3 regions of the Aerococcus sp. NPDC058936 genome follow, and region 2 is predicted to be linked to each of the others. Evidence: riboswitches for the same ligand, from Rfam matches in the RefSeq annotation. Region 2 holds a riboswitch; each other region holds the start of a gene.
What was found. Region 2 has a riboswitch for FMN ahead of ribD (bifunctional diaminohydroxyphosphoribosylaminopyrimidine deaminase/5-amino-6-(5-phosphoribosylamino)uracil reductase RibD). Riboswitches for the same ligand answer to the same signal wherever they lie in the genome.

Region 1 (5,443 bases), on a different contig from region 2:
TCCACCTCTAAAGTATGACCACTTACCCAAGTTTGATATATTTGGTCCATCAAGGCCTGTTGGCTAATGACGATTACCCGCTTAGAAATCTGATGGCTTTCTGCTCCTTGTTCAAGGGTTTGTGCCGGTAATTTGGCCCCTTCAAACTGTTCTAGGAAGATAAGGGCTGCTTGGTCTGGAAAGGCAGATAGTTCCTTAGCAAGTTGCTGGTGAAGGCTTTTGGCTATGACTTGTAAGCCAGCTTGGGACGCGTCTGCCCTTTTGACCATTGAAATAAAGTTTTTGATCAGCTGCTGGACTTCTAAATCCTGGACGATTGGGCTATAGTGCGAGTTTTCGGCCTGAATATTGGAGAGGACTTGGAGCAATAATTTGAAGGCTAAATGGTGCTTGTGGTGGTGGCTTGGAATAATGAGACCGTTTCTTTTTTGAAGGATGTTATCAAATAGCAAATGCATATAATGACTATGATTTTCTTGGCGAAAAATAGCCTCCACCGAGATGTAATCAGCCACATTTTGGGTATAGGACATCCATACGTCTTTTTCAAGTTTTGGATAAAGCCCGAAATAGGCGGTTAAATTGTTTGAAAATGCAAAAAAAAGTGTTGTGGCTGTTCGCTTGCCAATCAACACTTGATATATGGAATTCGGGGGTAAGGCTTGGACTTTAAAAGCAATTGCCATTAATAAAGTATCCAATCCTATCCCTCCAACATTCCTATTATTATGATGCTCGACATGATTCTCTAGGTCTTATCATACCAGAAAATTGTCTAGGGTTCACTTTTAATTATGTGAATATTCGCGCGTACCGAATCGATTGACCAAGGTTGGTAAGGTTTGAACTAGGACGAAATGTGCTAGAAGGGAAACCAATACTCCTTTGATTAAGTTGAATGGGATGATACCCGCAAGAATATAAGTTTGCATGTTACCTACATCGAAGTTCATGACTTGCATATAGAATGGTGTGATCACGAAATAGTTTAAGATAGTCATCACTACTGTTAAAGAAAGGGTTGCAGCTAGGTAAGTAGCAATCGTTTTGCCGAAATTCATTTCTTTCGCTGATTTATTGCCTGCATAGACTGTCGCCATTTGGTCTTTCAATAAGTAGTAAATTGGCAAGATGTAAGCGATAGTTGCGATAAAGGCTGTTGCATCACCAATTGGAATCCCCATTTCACCACCTGTATACATATAATGTAATCCATTGGCGATCAGGCTGGCAGCAACTGCTTTTTTAGGTCCTGAAATGAATGCAACGAGTAAGATTGGTACGAGTGAGAAGTCTACCTTTAGATAAGGTAAAGCGGGGATGATTGGGAAACCAATGAACATCAATATAAATGATAGCGCCCCAACAATTGCGACCAATACAATTTCTTTAGTGTGATTTTTTCCCATGTGAATTTCTCTCCTTTTCTACTTCATGGGGTTGGCACTCAAAAGTGGAAATAAAAAAACTCTTTCCACCTTCAAGGTAAAAAGAGTATAGGCAAACAGACATAGTCCGCCCATCTTCTTCCATCCTGACTTTACAGTCGGTTCTAGAATTTCACTAGATCAGTCCCAAATGGGAGTCGCGGACTTTACCGCCGATCGGGAATTTCACCCTGCCCTGAAGATTGCTTCAAATTTTATTTAATTACAGTTCCTATTATAACAAGTATCTTACTTTTTTCAAGTAGAAAGCTTACTTTTTCTTGGCATTTGCTAACAATTCTTCGATTTCGTGTTTTAATAGGGTTCTGCTATCACCAGGTTTCAATCCTTTAAGGTCTAAAAATCCGTAACGTTCACGTTTCAACTTAATAACTGGATGTCCAACTGCTTCTAACATTTTACGGACTTGGCGGTTACGCCCTTCATGGATAACCAACTCGATAATAGTGGTCTTTTTGTCCTTATCAACAGAAAGAATTTTCGCTTGTGCTGGGGCAGTTCTCACGCCGTCAATTTCAACGCCTCGTTCTAATTGCTTACGTTCTTCTCCGGTTATCACACCCTCAACTTTAGCCACATAGACTTTGTTGATCTCATAGCGGGGGTGCATCAAGGTATTGGCGAATTCACCGTCGTTGGTCAATAACAAAAGTCCTGAGGTATTGTAGTCTAACCGTCCTACTGGATAAATCCGTTGTTCGATTCCTGGGAAAAAGTCAGTGACCACTTTCCGGTCTTTGTCATCTTTCACAGCAGAAATTACACCAGTTGGCTTGTAAAATACGTAGTAAACTGGCTCTTCTTTGTAAATTGGTACTTGGTCTACTTCAATACGGTCATTGTTAGATACCTTATAGCCCAACTCTCTCACAACCTCACCGTTTACTTTCACCCGTCCTGAGGCAATCAATTTTTCAGACTCACGTCTCGAGGCAACACCTGCATGTGCCATCACTTTTTGTAATCTTTCCATCTTTAAATAACTCCTATTGGTGACCTATTCAGTCGTTTCTTGTGTTTTTGTTTGGTTAAAGTCTGTCTGGTTAAAATCTTTTTGCTCAGGTTCACCATTATCATCAATTTTAAAAAGGGTTTCTTCATCTACCGAGCCATCTAAGACTAGATTGTGAATGTCCGGCAAGTCTTCTAAGGACTCCAAGCCAAAATATTGGTAGAAGTAAGACGTTACCCCATAAATAATCGGCCGACCTGGTGAATCCTGACGGCCCGTTTCCATAATTAAATCTCGCTCTAGTAATTTATGGATCATATTAGATGACTGAACACCTCGAATATCATCGATTGTCATTCGTGTGACCGGCTGTTGGTAGGCAATAATCGCCAATGTTTCCAATGCCGCTTGAGACAATTTCGTCGCAAAAGGAGAAACCGCGTAATTTTTCACTACTTCACCATATACTGCCTTAGTCACTAATTGAACACGTTCGTTAATAACGGTAATTCTTAATCCAGATTGGGGGTCATGTTGGAGACGATTTCGCAAAACCATCACGTAGTATAAAGCCCACTCCTGGCCTATCTCTAATAAATTTGCAAGTTCATCGACAGCAATCCCATCTTCTCCTGCTACGAAAAGTAAACTTTCTATTGCAGCGACTGCATTCATTCACTTTCCTCCCGTCTAATCAATTGAATATCTGCTCTTAAATCTTCTTGGTATAAGTATAACTCATTTGACTTCACTAATTCCAAAATCGCTAAAAACATGCTCACAATTTGACTGCGTGATTGAATTTTCCCAAGAAAAACAGCTTCTTGAAACATTAACACATCTCGGTCAGCTTCGATGAAGGCTTGTCGAATTTCCGCCATTGCAGTCCCTACCGAGTATGATTCTCCCGCAATCGTGGTTTGGATGGGTTGTTGATTTTTCAAGCGGAAGGCCATCTTTTGAATGGCTCTATACAAGTCATCAGGCGTTAATTGGCGACCCTTCATAGGGATTTTCTCCTGATAAGCCGATAAGTCTGATGGTTGTTTAGTATATTCTAACGACCGTTCAGCTTGTCTATCCGCTAAGATATGGGAAACTTCCTGATATTGCTGGAAAGCAAGTAATTGTTCCACTAATGAGTCACGTGGATCATCTTCTTCCTCAACCGCTTCTTTGGGGGTTTTTGGTAGCATCATTTGGGTTTTGATTTCCAATAAAGTAGCTGCCATCACCAAATATTCTGATGCAATATCCAGCGATAAGGCTTCATAAGTATGAATATAGGCTAAATATTGATCGGTAACCAAATTGATGGGAATATCAAAAATATCTACCTTTAAATCTTTAATTAAGTGTAATAGTAAATCAAGCGGCCCCTCAAAGGCCGCTAGATCTAATGTTAATTCACTTGGTTGTTCGTTCATCCTGACACTTGTCTCCTAGACTTGGGGTGTGTTTTCTTGTTTATTATCCAATTCCTTGTCCAACTCTTCTTGTCGACGTTTTGCCCATTTTGACAAAATCGTTGAAAGAGAAATTACCCCAGTAAGGGAATACACTGGAAATTCTTTCTTTAAAGCCGTTAAAAGATCGTATGTGAGACCTTCTTCTCTAAATGAAGGATTGATTGATAGATAACGCACGACTAAAGTATCTGTATCATCATGTTGGTCAAAGCCTACTAAACCGATGATATTATCAGAATTAGCTTCTTTCCATAAATAGATTTTACGTTCATGCTGATTAATTTTATCCATTTCTTCTGTAAGTTCAGAAAATTCTTTAAACTCAGGGATGTAGGATAATAGGCCCATTACGATTTTCTCGTATCTTCCTATATAAGGCACTAACATCTTTGCCCTCCTTTTACTTTTGCATAATAACAAAGTATGTGTAAGAGTACATTAGCATACATCGTCAATCAAGGCAATTTTTATTAAAAATAATTAAGGGTGTTAGAGACCGTTTAGCGCAACAACCCTGGAAAATGAGTGCCGTATCACACGCAATGTGATGCAAAATAATTTGAAGCGGACTTGAGCTGGTCGAACCAACCCGACTACGAAAAGGAGGACGCTTTACATCCTTGTCTGCTGCTAAGGCATGCGAGGAGGCTCCTGCCTTGGCAATATTTTTTACAATGTGCTTGCTGATAATATGATGTACCATTTGAATAAATTGTAAAATATATGCATTTTTAACAAATTGACTGATGATAAATTGTCAGCATAAGGTAGTGTATATTTTTTTCAAAAAAAGCAGTTTCAGTTTAATTAATGACCGATGACAAGTGGTGGTCCGTCACGATAGTTAATCTTTCCCATATCGATTTCACTAAAAATAGCCAGGTCTAAACAGACCTGACTAGATAGTTGTTGTTAGCCTTTTTTCTCACTTTGTCTTAAGGTATAAGATTGTTTCAGTGTGCCGAATAAGCCTTTGTCTGAGTATGTCAGGACATTTGACTTGTAGAAGTTGGCGGATAACCATAGGCAAAGGATTGAGAATAGTAGTGAAATGATGACCGACATGATTAATTCTTGGGTCGATACGGTTTCAGCAGCTATTCTGAATGGCATGACAAATGGTGTGAAGAATGGGATTTGTGAGGCTACTCGAACTAAGATATTGTTTGAGAAACCTAGTCCAAACATCCCAATATAAAAACCAATAATACTTAATATAATAATTGGTGTGATCATTTTATTCACATCTTGTACATTTGAAACAAGTGATCCAAGGAAGGCACCCAATACTGAATAGGTGATGATGCCCAAGAAGGCTAATAAGCTGGACCAACCAATGATAGATGCTGAGTTAGATAACAGGCCTGGAATTGTTTCGTCCCCTAATAGGGCTTGTAATTCTGCTGGCATTGGCGTGTTCATGATCAGGATAAAGATGATGCCTAGTAAGATTGCGTAGAAGGCAACTTGTGTCAGCAATACGAGGAAAATCCCCAACATTTTACCCATAAAATGGCTGGTTGATGAAATGGAAGATAGGACAATTTCCATGATGCGTGATCCTTTTTCCACGG
Region 2 (5,443 bases):
GATACCAGATGCTTCTAATTGTGCGATTTTATCAGGATTGTTGGTCATAAGGTCAATGGATGTTACACCCAGTTCTTCCAACATTTGTGCAGCCGTATGGTATTCCCTTAAATCATCTGGGAATCCTAGGGCATGGTTAGCTTCTACAGTATCCAGTCCTTCTTCTTGTAATTGGTAGGCTTTTATTTTATTGATCAACCCAATACCGCGACCTTCCTGTCTTAAATATAAGAGGACACCTTGGCCAGCTTCGTTGATTTTCCGTAGAGCCTCATGTAATTGTTCTCCGCAGTCACACCGGTTGGAGCCCAACACATCTCCCGTTAAGCATTCAGAATGCAAGCGCGTTAGGATCTGTCCTTTACCTGAAACATCCCCTTTTACCAAAGCTACATGTTCTTGATTATCTACCTCGTTGATAAAAGTATGGATAGTGAAATCGCCAAATTTGGTCGGCATCTTAGCTTGTGATACATGGTGGGTATGACGCTCAGTTTTCATCCGGTAGTTCTGAAGCGCCTTGATAGTGATGACTGGCATATCCCACTCAGTAGCCCGGTCTAGGAGTTCGGCTTGGCGCATCATCGTACCGTCATCGCGCATAATTTCTACACAAACACCCACTGGATTCAGTCCAGCTAATTTCATCAAGTCAACCGTTGCTTCTGTATGACCGTTCCGTTCTAAGACACCATTTTCTTTCGCTACCAATGGGAAAACGTGTCCCGGACGGTTAAAATCACTGGGTTGACTAGCCGGATTTGCTGCTTCACGCATGGTTAACCCGCGTTCAACTGCGGATACACCTGTGCTTGTCTCTTTATGGTCAATAGATACCGTAAATGCGGTTGTATGTGGGTCTGTATTATCATTCACCATCGGCGACAAATTCAACCGACTAGCTACTGCTTGACTCATTGGCTGACAGATTAAACCTTTAGCATGAGTGGCCATAAAGTTGATGTTTTCAGTTGTTGCAAACTCAGCTGCACAAATTAAATCTCCTTCATTTTCCCGATTCTCATCATCCAAAACCATAATGATTTGACCTGCTTGTAAAGCTGCTAATGCGTCTTCGATTGTTGAAAAATCCATCTATACCCGCTCCTTCACTGTAAATTGCTCAATATATTTGCCGACAATATCATTTTCTAAATTTACAATAGTTCCTACTTGATAGGTTGAAAAAATTGTTTGTTGACTCGTGTGAGGAATGATTGATACTTTAAATGTATCTCCTTCAACGCCAGCAACCGTTAAACTTGTCCCATCAATAGCAATAGACCCCTTCATGATGATATAGCGCATTAATGGTTGACTTGTTTGAACCGTGTACCAATTAGCAATGCCATCCGCTTCAATTGCGGTGATTTTACCAATACCGTCAATATGGCCACTTACAATATGACCACCAAATCTCGCGTTGGCTTTCATCGCCCGTTCAAGATTCACGCGGCTATTATTAGTAATTCCTTCTAAAGACGTTTTCGCAATCGTTTCTGGCATTACTTCAATTTGGAAATTGGTATCGGAGTAATTCGTCACAGTAAGACAAATACCGTTGACACTAATAGAGTCACCTAGATTGACATCGGATACTATTTTTTTTGAGGCAATGGTTAAAAGAAGTCCTGCATCATTGTTGATGGCCTCGATACTTTCAATGCGGCCAATATCTTCGATAATTCCTGTAAACATTTAATCTACCCTACTTTCTATCAAAAGGTCTTTACCTAATGGTGTGATTGCCTGAATAGTACTTGTAAGTGCTTGGTCCATCTGCGGAAAACCGAAACCACTGATAGGGCTATACTGGTCAAAACCGCCAATGACTCTAGGTCCAATATAAGTGTGGATTTCCTGGATTAACCCAGCTTCAAGTAACGAAGCATTTAGTTTTGATCCGCCTTCAACATAGATACTTTGAATACCTTGTTGCCCAAGTTGTATGATTAAATCTACTAAATCTACCTTGCCATTTTTTGCATTCACAACCAATAGCTGACAGCCCGCTGCTTGATAGGCTTGGTGAGCTTGTGGATTCTGATTAGTTGTCGCAATAATTGTGGGTGTTTCCTTAGCAGTTTTGACTAATTGGCTGGTTAAGGGGAGCTTCAAGCTACTATCACAAACAATACGGATAGGATTAAGCCCCTCAAAGTCGTCAATTCGAACTGTTAAGGCTGGATCATCAGCAAGCGCAGTCCCTATGCCAACCATAATGGCTTGGTTACTGTGGCGTTGGTAATGGACATGGTCACGTGCAGTTTTGTCCGTTATCCACTGGGAATCCCCAGTGTAAGCGGCTGTTCGACCATCTAATGTCATGGCATACTTCATGGTGATGTAGGGTTGTTGATGGGTCATAAAATAATTGAATTTACGGTTCAAGTTCTGGCTTTCTTTTTCAAGGAGACCTGTTTCCACTTGAATCTGATGGGTTCTTAATTCCTGGATCCCTTTTCCAGCAACTAGTGGATTCGGATCGGTTGCAGCAACCACCACTTTTTCAATACCCGCCTCTATAAGGGCATGGGTACAAGGTGGTGTCTTGCCAAAATGACAGCAAGGTTCCAGCGTGACGTACATAGTTGCCCCTTTTACATCATGCCCTTGTTCGCTGGCATCCTTTAAGGCCTCTCTTTCCGCATGGAGACCGCCGTATTGCTTGTGGTAACCTTGGCCAAGAATCTGATCATTTTTCACAATGACTGCACCTACCATGGGGTTAGACTTGGTCCAACCTTGACCTAGCTTAGCCAGATCTAGCGCTTTTTGCATATAGTCTTTCATTCACTCATCCTTTCCTAAACAACAAATAATCCAGTCAGAGTGACGAAAAAAAGCCCTAGAAATAAGATTCCTAGGGCACACAAATAAACTATAGACTTATAGTATTCGTTTATTTTGATTCTACTCTTCTTCCATCCAGACTTTACTGTCGGTCTCGGAATTACACCGAGTCAGCCCCTAATTAAAGGAGGTCGCGGACTTTACCGCCGGTCGGGAATCACACCCTGCCCTGAAGATTTTATTTGAATGTTTATGGAGATATCATACGGTATTAAAAAGAAAATGTAAACCCAAATGTATTTTTTAAGTAAAAAATATATACTATAGGGTATTTATTATTGGTGAGTGGATAAAAAATTTTCCTTTACTTGGCCATTTTTACCCAAGTATAGTTTCCCAAACTCATCAATTAAGCCATGGAATTCCTGGGCTTCTTCATAAGTGAAGTCATCCGGTAAGTTAATCTCTTGGTATAGGCTTTGATAGGTTGGATATGAATGTCCGGTCAACCAACTAAATAATCGCCTAGCGTAGGCATCAGCGATAAATGCCGGTTGATCAAATATAAAAACGCGAAATACGTCAGCTGTTTCAAACCCTACCCCGTGTAATTTCAAGATTTCACTTCGTAACTGTTTTCCGTATTCATGCTGCATGGCTTGATAATCCCATTTGTGGTTATCAAACCATTGGAAACTGGCTTGAATTGCTCGCGCCTTGTTGCGGTAAAAGCCACTAGGTCGAATCAATTCTTCCAATTCTGCTACAGGTAATCTTAAAATTTCTTCAGGCAAAAAAGCGGTTGCTGATTTTAAATTGGTTAAAGATTTATCCACATTTTGCCAATTAGTGTTCTGTACTAAAATAGCACCTAAAATGATTTCTGCTTTACTATCTGCGGGCCACCAACCTTGAGGGCCCATTTCTTTTAATAAGGTATCGTATAATTTTCTAATAGCTAATTTATCCATCATCTCATCCTAAATAATTTTCCGTTATGTGATATTTTTCTTTGCATCTTTATGTATAAATGAATGGGTGTCTATTATCGCCACACATACACTTGGCGGTTAGCTAGCTTGGATTGGTCAAACCCTTCCAAAGCCAGCAAAGCAATTTTGCGGTCGATACCACCTGCATAACCAGTTAATGCACCGTTAGTGGCTACAACCCGGTGACATGGGATTAGAATCGAGATGGGATTGTGGCCAACAGCCCCGCCAGCTGCACGAGCTGAGCCCCTTTTGCCAGGAGTGTTTAAAGCAGCTTGATCCGCTAATTCCTTATAGCTAGTCGTTTGTCCGTAAGGGACATGAATCAGTGCGTTCAGGATTTGCTTACGGTAAGACGTTACTTCTGGGTCTAGAATGTTTGGGTCAAGAGTTGGGTTTTCACCAGCAAAATAAGCATCTAACCAATTTTTGACCTGCTTTGTCGCTGGCGTTTCTCCTTCCATCATAGTCTGTAAGTCGTATTTACCACCAAAATATCTTTGATCAGAAAACCACACGCCTTTAATGGTTTTATCGTCGCTCACGATAGCAATTTGGCCGAGTGGTGAGGTGTAAGATGATTTGTAATACACGGTAATCCCTCCTGGGCTAAGATGACAGATACCCTAGCTATCTCAAAAAAAGATGGGGATAGCTAGGGTATGGCTTTTATGTACTTATAGTAATGCTATTTATTCTGCGTACTGTGCAATACCATTACCAAAGGACCAGTTCTCTTTATTTACTTCAACTAAGTTGATAAAGACATCTTCTTTGCGAATATCTAATTGGCTATTTAATTTATCAGCAACTGTCTTGTATAAAGCTTTCTTTACCTCAGTTGTACGCCCTTCATTCATTGTGATTTGAATGATTACGATACCATCTGTACGGTCAATACGTAGGTAATTGGTAGAAAATATCAGTTCTTCAGCTTTTAAATCATTAACAACTACAAACTTATCTTCTTCTGGGATGCCAATTGTTTCAAGCATAGATTCGTAAACTAACTCACCTAATTGCGTTTTAAATGCTGCAGTCTTACCTTCTAATAGATCGATTCTCACTAATGGCATATGCACACGCTCCTTATATCATTGATATCCTTATTATATATAAAGTGAATTAAAATGCTAGTTTCAAATTACATCAATTTTTAGAATGTTTGTCATACCTGAATAATTCATAGTTTTTCTTTTAACGCTAACTAATGTTGATTTAACAAACTTTAACTCCGTCTTGTCCATCACCCATTAGGTGATGAAAAAAGAACCCCTTTCTGATATGGTTAATTCACGACAAACAACCAATAGAAAGGAGTTCTCTCAATGGTTACTTTACAAGAAACTGCTGCAAAATTCAATAATGATTTACATGTCTCTCATACAGGTGGTCGTTTATCCAGTGATTTTGGCTTAGTTCTTATAGATGAAATGATGGATGTTTTCCAATTTACTCAACTCGCTGAAAAAATAGTTACCTTTCAAGACGATCGAAAATATTGGACACATACAAATCATAAACTGTTGAAGCAATTAATTCTGCAGATTATAGCAGGTTATGATACAGATTCTGCGACAAATATTCTGCAACATGACCCAGTTTTACAGACTCTTTCAAGTGACGAGCCATTAGCTTCTCAGTCGTCTATCTCACGA
Region 3 (5,443 bases), on a different contig from region 2:
CACCCGCTCAACCTTGGTGATGCGAATGGCATCGTCAAGAATTGAATTCAAGGCTCTTAAGACCGCTTCCTCCCCAATTTCCGCTGGGTAGTCAAAATGAATCACTTGGCCGAGGGCATGAACGCCTGAATCGGTCCGGCCTGACCCAACAACAGGAATCGTCTGTCCTTTTGACATAAGTTTTAAGGCTTTTTCAAGGGCCTCTTGTACGGTATGCCCATTTGGTTGCACTTGAAAGCCAACAAAGGGGGTCCCGTCGTATTGCAAGGTTACTTTAAATCTAGGCAAAATGCGCCCTCCTTCTAGTGGCTATAAAATAATCATGACGATGGTCAAAACAGCAAGACCGATACTGGCAAGGGTATCTATTCTGCCCCAATGCAATTGACGGTACTTGGTCCGGCCTTCACCACCCTTGTAACCACGCGCTTCCATGGCAGTGGCTAGGTCATAAGCCCGGTTAAAGGCCGAAATGAACAAGGGAATGAGGACTGGAATAAAGGCTTTCACCCGCTCAAGGATGTTGCCTTCTGAAAAGTCCACACCCCGTGCCCGCTGTGCATTCATGATCTTATCCGCTTCTTCTAGTAGGGTCGGGACAAATCGCAAGGCAATCGACAACATTAAGGCAATCTCATGGACAGGCAAAATGTTACGAACAGGCTTCAACAAGGCCTCCATGGCATCAGTAATAGCCAGGGGTTGAGTAGTCAAAGTCAAAATCGTCGATAGGAAAATAATCAATAGGAAGCGGATAAAAATATAGGCCGCATTGGACAAACCACCAGTTGTTAAGGCTAGTGGCCCAAATGACCACAGGACGTCCCCGGTGTGGGTAAAGAGGATTTGTAGGGCTACCGTAAAAATAATAATCGCAATCATGGGTTTCAAACCGCGTAAAAATACCCTTAAAGAAATCCCAGTTAAAAAGACTAGACTCGTGACCACCACGATCATGATGATATTGGTCGTGACATCAGTTGCCGCAAACACCAATAGCATCATGACAATCAAGCCCACCAATTTCACCCGCGGGTCCAGTTTGTGCATCAAGGAATTACCGGGAATGTACCGGCCAATAATCAATTTATCTTTCATCTATCATTGGCCCCCTTCCTCTGTACTAAGTCCGTTTAACTTGTCGTCCTCATTTTGCCCGGTCGTTAAAGCCAAGTTATCTACGATTAAATCAGTCAAAGCATCTACCGTTAATGGCACTTGAGTCGCTGCATCCCATAACTGGCGGTCTAATTTACCTTGTAAATTAAAGGCAAAATCAGCTGCGTCCGGTAAAGCCAATTGGTGGCTGGCTAACCAAGCAGGGTCGGCAAAGACGTCAGCTGGCGTTCCCTCTTTCACACAAGTCCCACCATCCATCACAATCACGTGGTTGGCATAAGCCGCCACATCTTCCATTTGATGGGTCACTAAAACAATCGTCAACCCTTGGTCTCGGTACAAGCGGTCGAACATAGACATCATTTCCTTCCGACCTTTTGGATCCAGTCCAGCAGTTGGCTCATCTAAAACCAGTACTTCCGGTTTCATGGCAATCACCCCGGCAATAGCTACCCGGCGCATTTGCCCACCAGATAACTCAAAAGGTGACCGCTCAAATAAAGTCGGAGCAATCCCAACTGCTTCTAAAGCCGCTTCAGCTTTCTCACGGGCCGTTGCTTCATCGTCGCCAAAATTCATGGGCCCGAACATAACATCTTTAATGACCGTTTCTTCAAATAGTTGCCCTTCAGGAAATTGGAAGACCATTCCTACTCGTTGACGGATTTTCTTCAAGTCTTTTGGCTTAGCGTCAGCTGACACCACCGTCTCACCAATCCGTACTTGGCCCACAGTGGGTTGTACCAAAGCGTTAAGATGTTGGGTAATGGTCGACTTTCCTGACCCTGTATGGCCAATAATCGCCGTATATGACCCATCAGGAATCGTTACGTTAATATCATGCAAGGCTAAACTAGCGAATGGTGTGCCCGCTCCATAAGTAAAACCTACTTGTTCAAATACGATTTGCATAACCATTCACCCAGCCCTTCTTCATCAAAATACGCATCTGGCACAGCCACCCCACGTTTAGCAAGGGCGCTTTTTAGTTGCTCGGAAAAAGGCACATCCAAACCAATCTCAGTTAACTCATTCCCGTAAGTAAAGATTTCAGCTGGCGTTCCCTCTTTAATAATTTGGCCTTCTTTAAAGACTAGCATCCGGTCAGCTTCCGCCGCCTCGTTTAAATCATGGGTAATCGAAATCACCGTCAGGGCATTATCTTGTTTGATATCCGCCACAACTGCCATCAATTCGTCACGACCTTCAGGATCTAACATCGAGGTCGATTCATCTAAAATAATAATTTTTGGTGTCGTAGCAATCACGCCCGCAATGGCAACCCGTTGCTTTTGACCACCAGATAAGGCTGCTGGCTCCTTGTCGCGATAGTCCCACATTTTAACCCGTTTCAAAGCATACTCAACACGGGCATGCATCTCATCAACTGGCATACCCATATTTTCCAAGGCAAAAGCCACATCATCTTCAACCGTTGCCCCAACAAATTGGTTGTCTGGATTTTGAAAGACTAGCCCCACTTGGCTACGGATATCCCACAAGGTCTCCATAGAAAGGACCTTATCGTCCACCTCAATAATCCCAGATTTGGCTTCTAGTAAGCCCACTAATAATTTTGAAAAGGTCGATTTTCCTGACCCATTATGACCAATAATCGCTAGCCATTCACCTTCGTAGATAGTCGTTGATAGGCCATCTATTGCTAATTTCTCATCTGATTGACTATATTGAAAAGACAAATCTTGAACCTGAATAATCGGTTTCGCCATCTTGTTCCCTCGCTCACTTTATATATTTAAGAAAAAACTCCTCCAATGTTACTTGGAAGAGTTTGTCAAAGAAGCCCAAATCCAGCTAACCACTTGCTTCGCCGTCTCGTTCATCCTGCTATACGCTTCTTCCATCCTGACTGTAACAGTCGGTACTAGAATTCCACTAGTTCAATCACCTATTGCAGCTGGTAATTCGCGGACTTTACCGCCGATCGGGACTCACACCCTGCCCTGAAGACATTTCATATGTTTTTCACTTAGTTTAGTCTACTAAAATCCACCATTAAAAGCAATGGTCAGATGTCAAGACACCTTATCCCTTTGTGTCATCCCCATGATCGTTAGTGTGAATCACCATTTCCTTATAAGCATAGTCACCGATGATTTGAGATACCGGACACCGTCCTTCTGCCTCATAGACTATAGCTTCCGCCTGGTCACGTTGTAAATCGAGGTAGACATCTACTTTAAAATCAAAATAAGTAATGGTCGTTTCCTGATTTAATTTATAGTCCACTTGAACGACCACTTCACTGGCCACACCCTTGATACCGTGTCGGTCTAAAGCAATTTCGATGGTCGCATTCAAGCACGTCGCCCACGATAAGGCGATCAGTTGTTCTGGGTTAGTCCCAGGCTCATCAACTTTCAAAGGACTTGACGTTTGGACCCGCAATGCATTATCCCCTTCAACCCAGGCCGTTCCCTTAAGTCCTTGATCATTATGTACCCGTGTCGTATACAACAATTTATCCTCACCCATATGCGCATTGCCTCCATCCTCTTGATTATGCTTTTATATGGGCCATTATACCCTTAATATTCCTAGTAAAAAAGGCAATTGCACTCAAACCTGTAATTGCCTTTTCACCGAATGATTCATTTATATATGGAAATTTTATTTTTTCAAGACTTCGTACATACCGTTGGTGATAAACTGCAACCACACTTGACCTCCGTCAGGATTAAAGTGGACCCCGTCTTGGCTCAACCAAGTGGATGCTTCCTCGTGGTTACTATAGTATTCATGCCAGTCCAATAAGTGGATGGTATCACCATCGTCACTGGCCGCTTCAGCTAACGTCTTATTGACATCAGCTGCCCAAGGACGGTCGACATGAGTATTGACTAGGAAAATCGTCTTGTCCCGTCCAATCTCATCTAAGAAGTCAGACAATTGGGCTGACGTAAAGCCACCGTTGGCTCCTAGGTCAACAAGAACCGTGTCATGGAGCATTCCCTGTGCTTCTAAGCTAGCTGGATAACTAATTAAGGTATATAACTGGCGACCAACCGCCGCGTCAACGATAGCATTAGGATACAAGGTGTATAAACCTTCCGATTCACCGACCATTAGGGAGTCACCAATAAAGGTTACCGATAATTGGTAGGCAAAGCGGGCTTGTTCATCAGGAATCCCTTCATAGAATCCTAGTGACGCCTCACTTAAACTGTCTTTATAGGTTGATAGACTCGCGTTTGCTTGTTTTTCTTGTTCAGCCCGTTGTTTATTCAATTCCTCAATCTTCTTGGCCTGCTCAGCTGCTTGCTGCTCTTCTACTGTCACATTGTCTGCTGGTTTAGAAATTGCAACAGCACTCGCACCACCAAGGAAGATGAAGGTAAACACTAAGAATAAAATACGGGTCGACCAAGGTGCCGGCTCTTTAAACAAATTACGTACCTTTGTAAATAGACGGACGGGTTGATTATTTCGGACTTCATTAAAAATTGGCACCGACCATCTTTTTTCCTCTAGTAAGGCATAAGACAAGCAGGATAGGACAATAATCAAAATGACTTGTGGCCATATACTATTAGTAAACCAATTCTGACTGGTTGGAACCATATGGAACAATACATTGATTGGATAATACCATAAATACATATGGAATGTACGTTGACCAAGCCACCGCAAGGGTTTAAATTTCAATAGAAAACTAACCCAAGATCCTTGGTAGGTTAATAGGGCAATGGTCACGGCTGCCAGGAAGTTATAACCGAACATGCCGCCATAGTAGGTGAATGTCGCTGCATCAAGCATGTGGCGCATCCCGTAAGTGAGTATAGCCAATAAGCCTAACAATACCACATCAACAATAAAGTGGTGAAACCGACCAAAACGATTCTTCAACCAAATAGCTAGTTGGTCCATGTCCAACAATTGGGCAGCAGCCCCACCAAAAGCGATAGAGAAGAACCTAGTATCCGTACCGTAGTAAACTCGTGACGGGTCTTCGCCAGGTGTGAAGATTATCGCCATTAAAATGCCTGACAAAACCGCGGCACCAAGCATGACCACTCCTGATTGCCATTTAGTTTTAGTATAACGTCGACTAGCATTAAAGAATAAGGGCCATATCACCATAAATTGCATATAAACGGCAATATACCAATAATGTGTTGTTAGTGACGGGTGTAGCATATTGGCGAAATAGGATGACCCAGATAATATTTGCTGCCAATTATTGACGAATAACAAAGATGTTGTTAGATTAATGCCAATATTGACCAATAATTGCTGTCTAAATAGTAGTAAATAAGTCAGACCTACCATTGTAATAATGACCATAGGCCACCACACTTTTCGT

Region 1: linked by a shared signal. The riboswitch ahead of ACFW0C_RS04195 (ECF transporter S component) and the one ahead of ribD (bifunctional diaminohydroxyphosphoribosylaminopyrimidine deaminase/5-amino-6-(5-phosphoribosylamino)uracil reductase RibD) in region 2 are both predicted to bind FMN.
Region 3: linked by a shared signal. The riboswitch ahead of ACFW0C_RS08590 (energy-coupling factor ABC transporter ATP-binding protein) and the one ahead of ribD (bifunctional diaminohydroxyphosphoribosylaminopyrimidine deaminase/5-amino-6-(5-phosphoribosylamino)uracil reductase RibD) in region 2 are both predicted to bind FMN.

Annotation. Positions count from the first base shown of each region.
Region 1 is NZ_JBHYKZ010000004.1:31,046-36,488, forward strand. It holds gene ACFW0C_RS04190 (helix-turn-helix domain-containing protein) at 1-701, opposite strand, end outside; gene ACFW0C_RS04195 (ECF transporter S component) at 789-1,409, opposite strand; FMN riboswitch at 1,518-1,635, opposite strand; gene ACFW0C_RS04200 (pseudouridine synthase) at 1,699-2,421, opposite strand; gene scpB (SMC-Scp complex subunit ScpB) at 2,446-3,075, opposite strand; gene ACFW0C_RS04210 (segregation and condensation protein A) at 3,072-3,827, opposite strand; gene ACFW0C_RS04215 (GNAT family N-acetyltransferase) at 3,843-4,256, opposite strand; gene ACFW0C_RS04220 (ABC transporter permease) at 4,782-5,443, opposite strand, start outside.
Region 2 is NZ_JBHYKZ010000009.1:97,005-102,447, forward strand. It holds gene ACFW0C_RS08160 (bifunctional 3,4-dihydroxy-2-butanone-4-phosphate synthase/GTP cyclohydrolase II) at 1-1,095, opposite strand, end outside; gene ACFW0C_RS08165 (riboflavin synthase) at 1,096-1,698, opposite strand; gene ribD (bifunctional diaminohydroxyphosphoribosylaminopyrimidine deaminase/5-amino-6-(5-phosphoribosylamino)uracil reductase RibD) at 1,699-2,793, opposite strand; FMN riboswitch at 2,913-3,034, opposite strand; gene ACFW0C_RS08175 (endonuclease III domain-containing protein) at 3,129-3,767, opposite strand; gene ACFW0C_RS08180 (methylated-DNA--[protein]-cysteine S-methyltransferase) at 3,839-4,378, opposite strand; gene ACFW0C_RS08185 (tautomerase family protein) at 4,478-4,861, opposite strand; partial or broken gene ACFW0C_RS08190 (IS1380 family transposase) at 5,114-5,443, shown strand, end outside.
Region 3 is NZ_JBHYKZ010000010.1:63,490-68,932, reverse strand. It holds gene truA (tRNA pseudouridine(38-40) synthase TruA) at 1-288, opposite strand, end outside; gene ACFW0C_RS08600 (energy-coupling factor transporter transmembrane protein EcfT) at 310-1,098, opposite strand; gene ACFW0C_RS08595 (energy-coupling factor ABC transporter ATP-binding protein) at 1,102-2,031, opposite strand; gene ACFW0C_RS08590 (energy-coupling factor ABC transporter ATP-binding protein) at 2,007-2,849, opposite strand; FMN riboswitch at 2,970-3,095, opposite strand; gene ACFW0C_RS08585 (OsmC family protein) at 3,166-3,615, opposite strand; gene ACFW0C_RS08580 (acyltransferase family protein) at 3,751-5,443, opposite strand, start outside.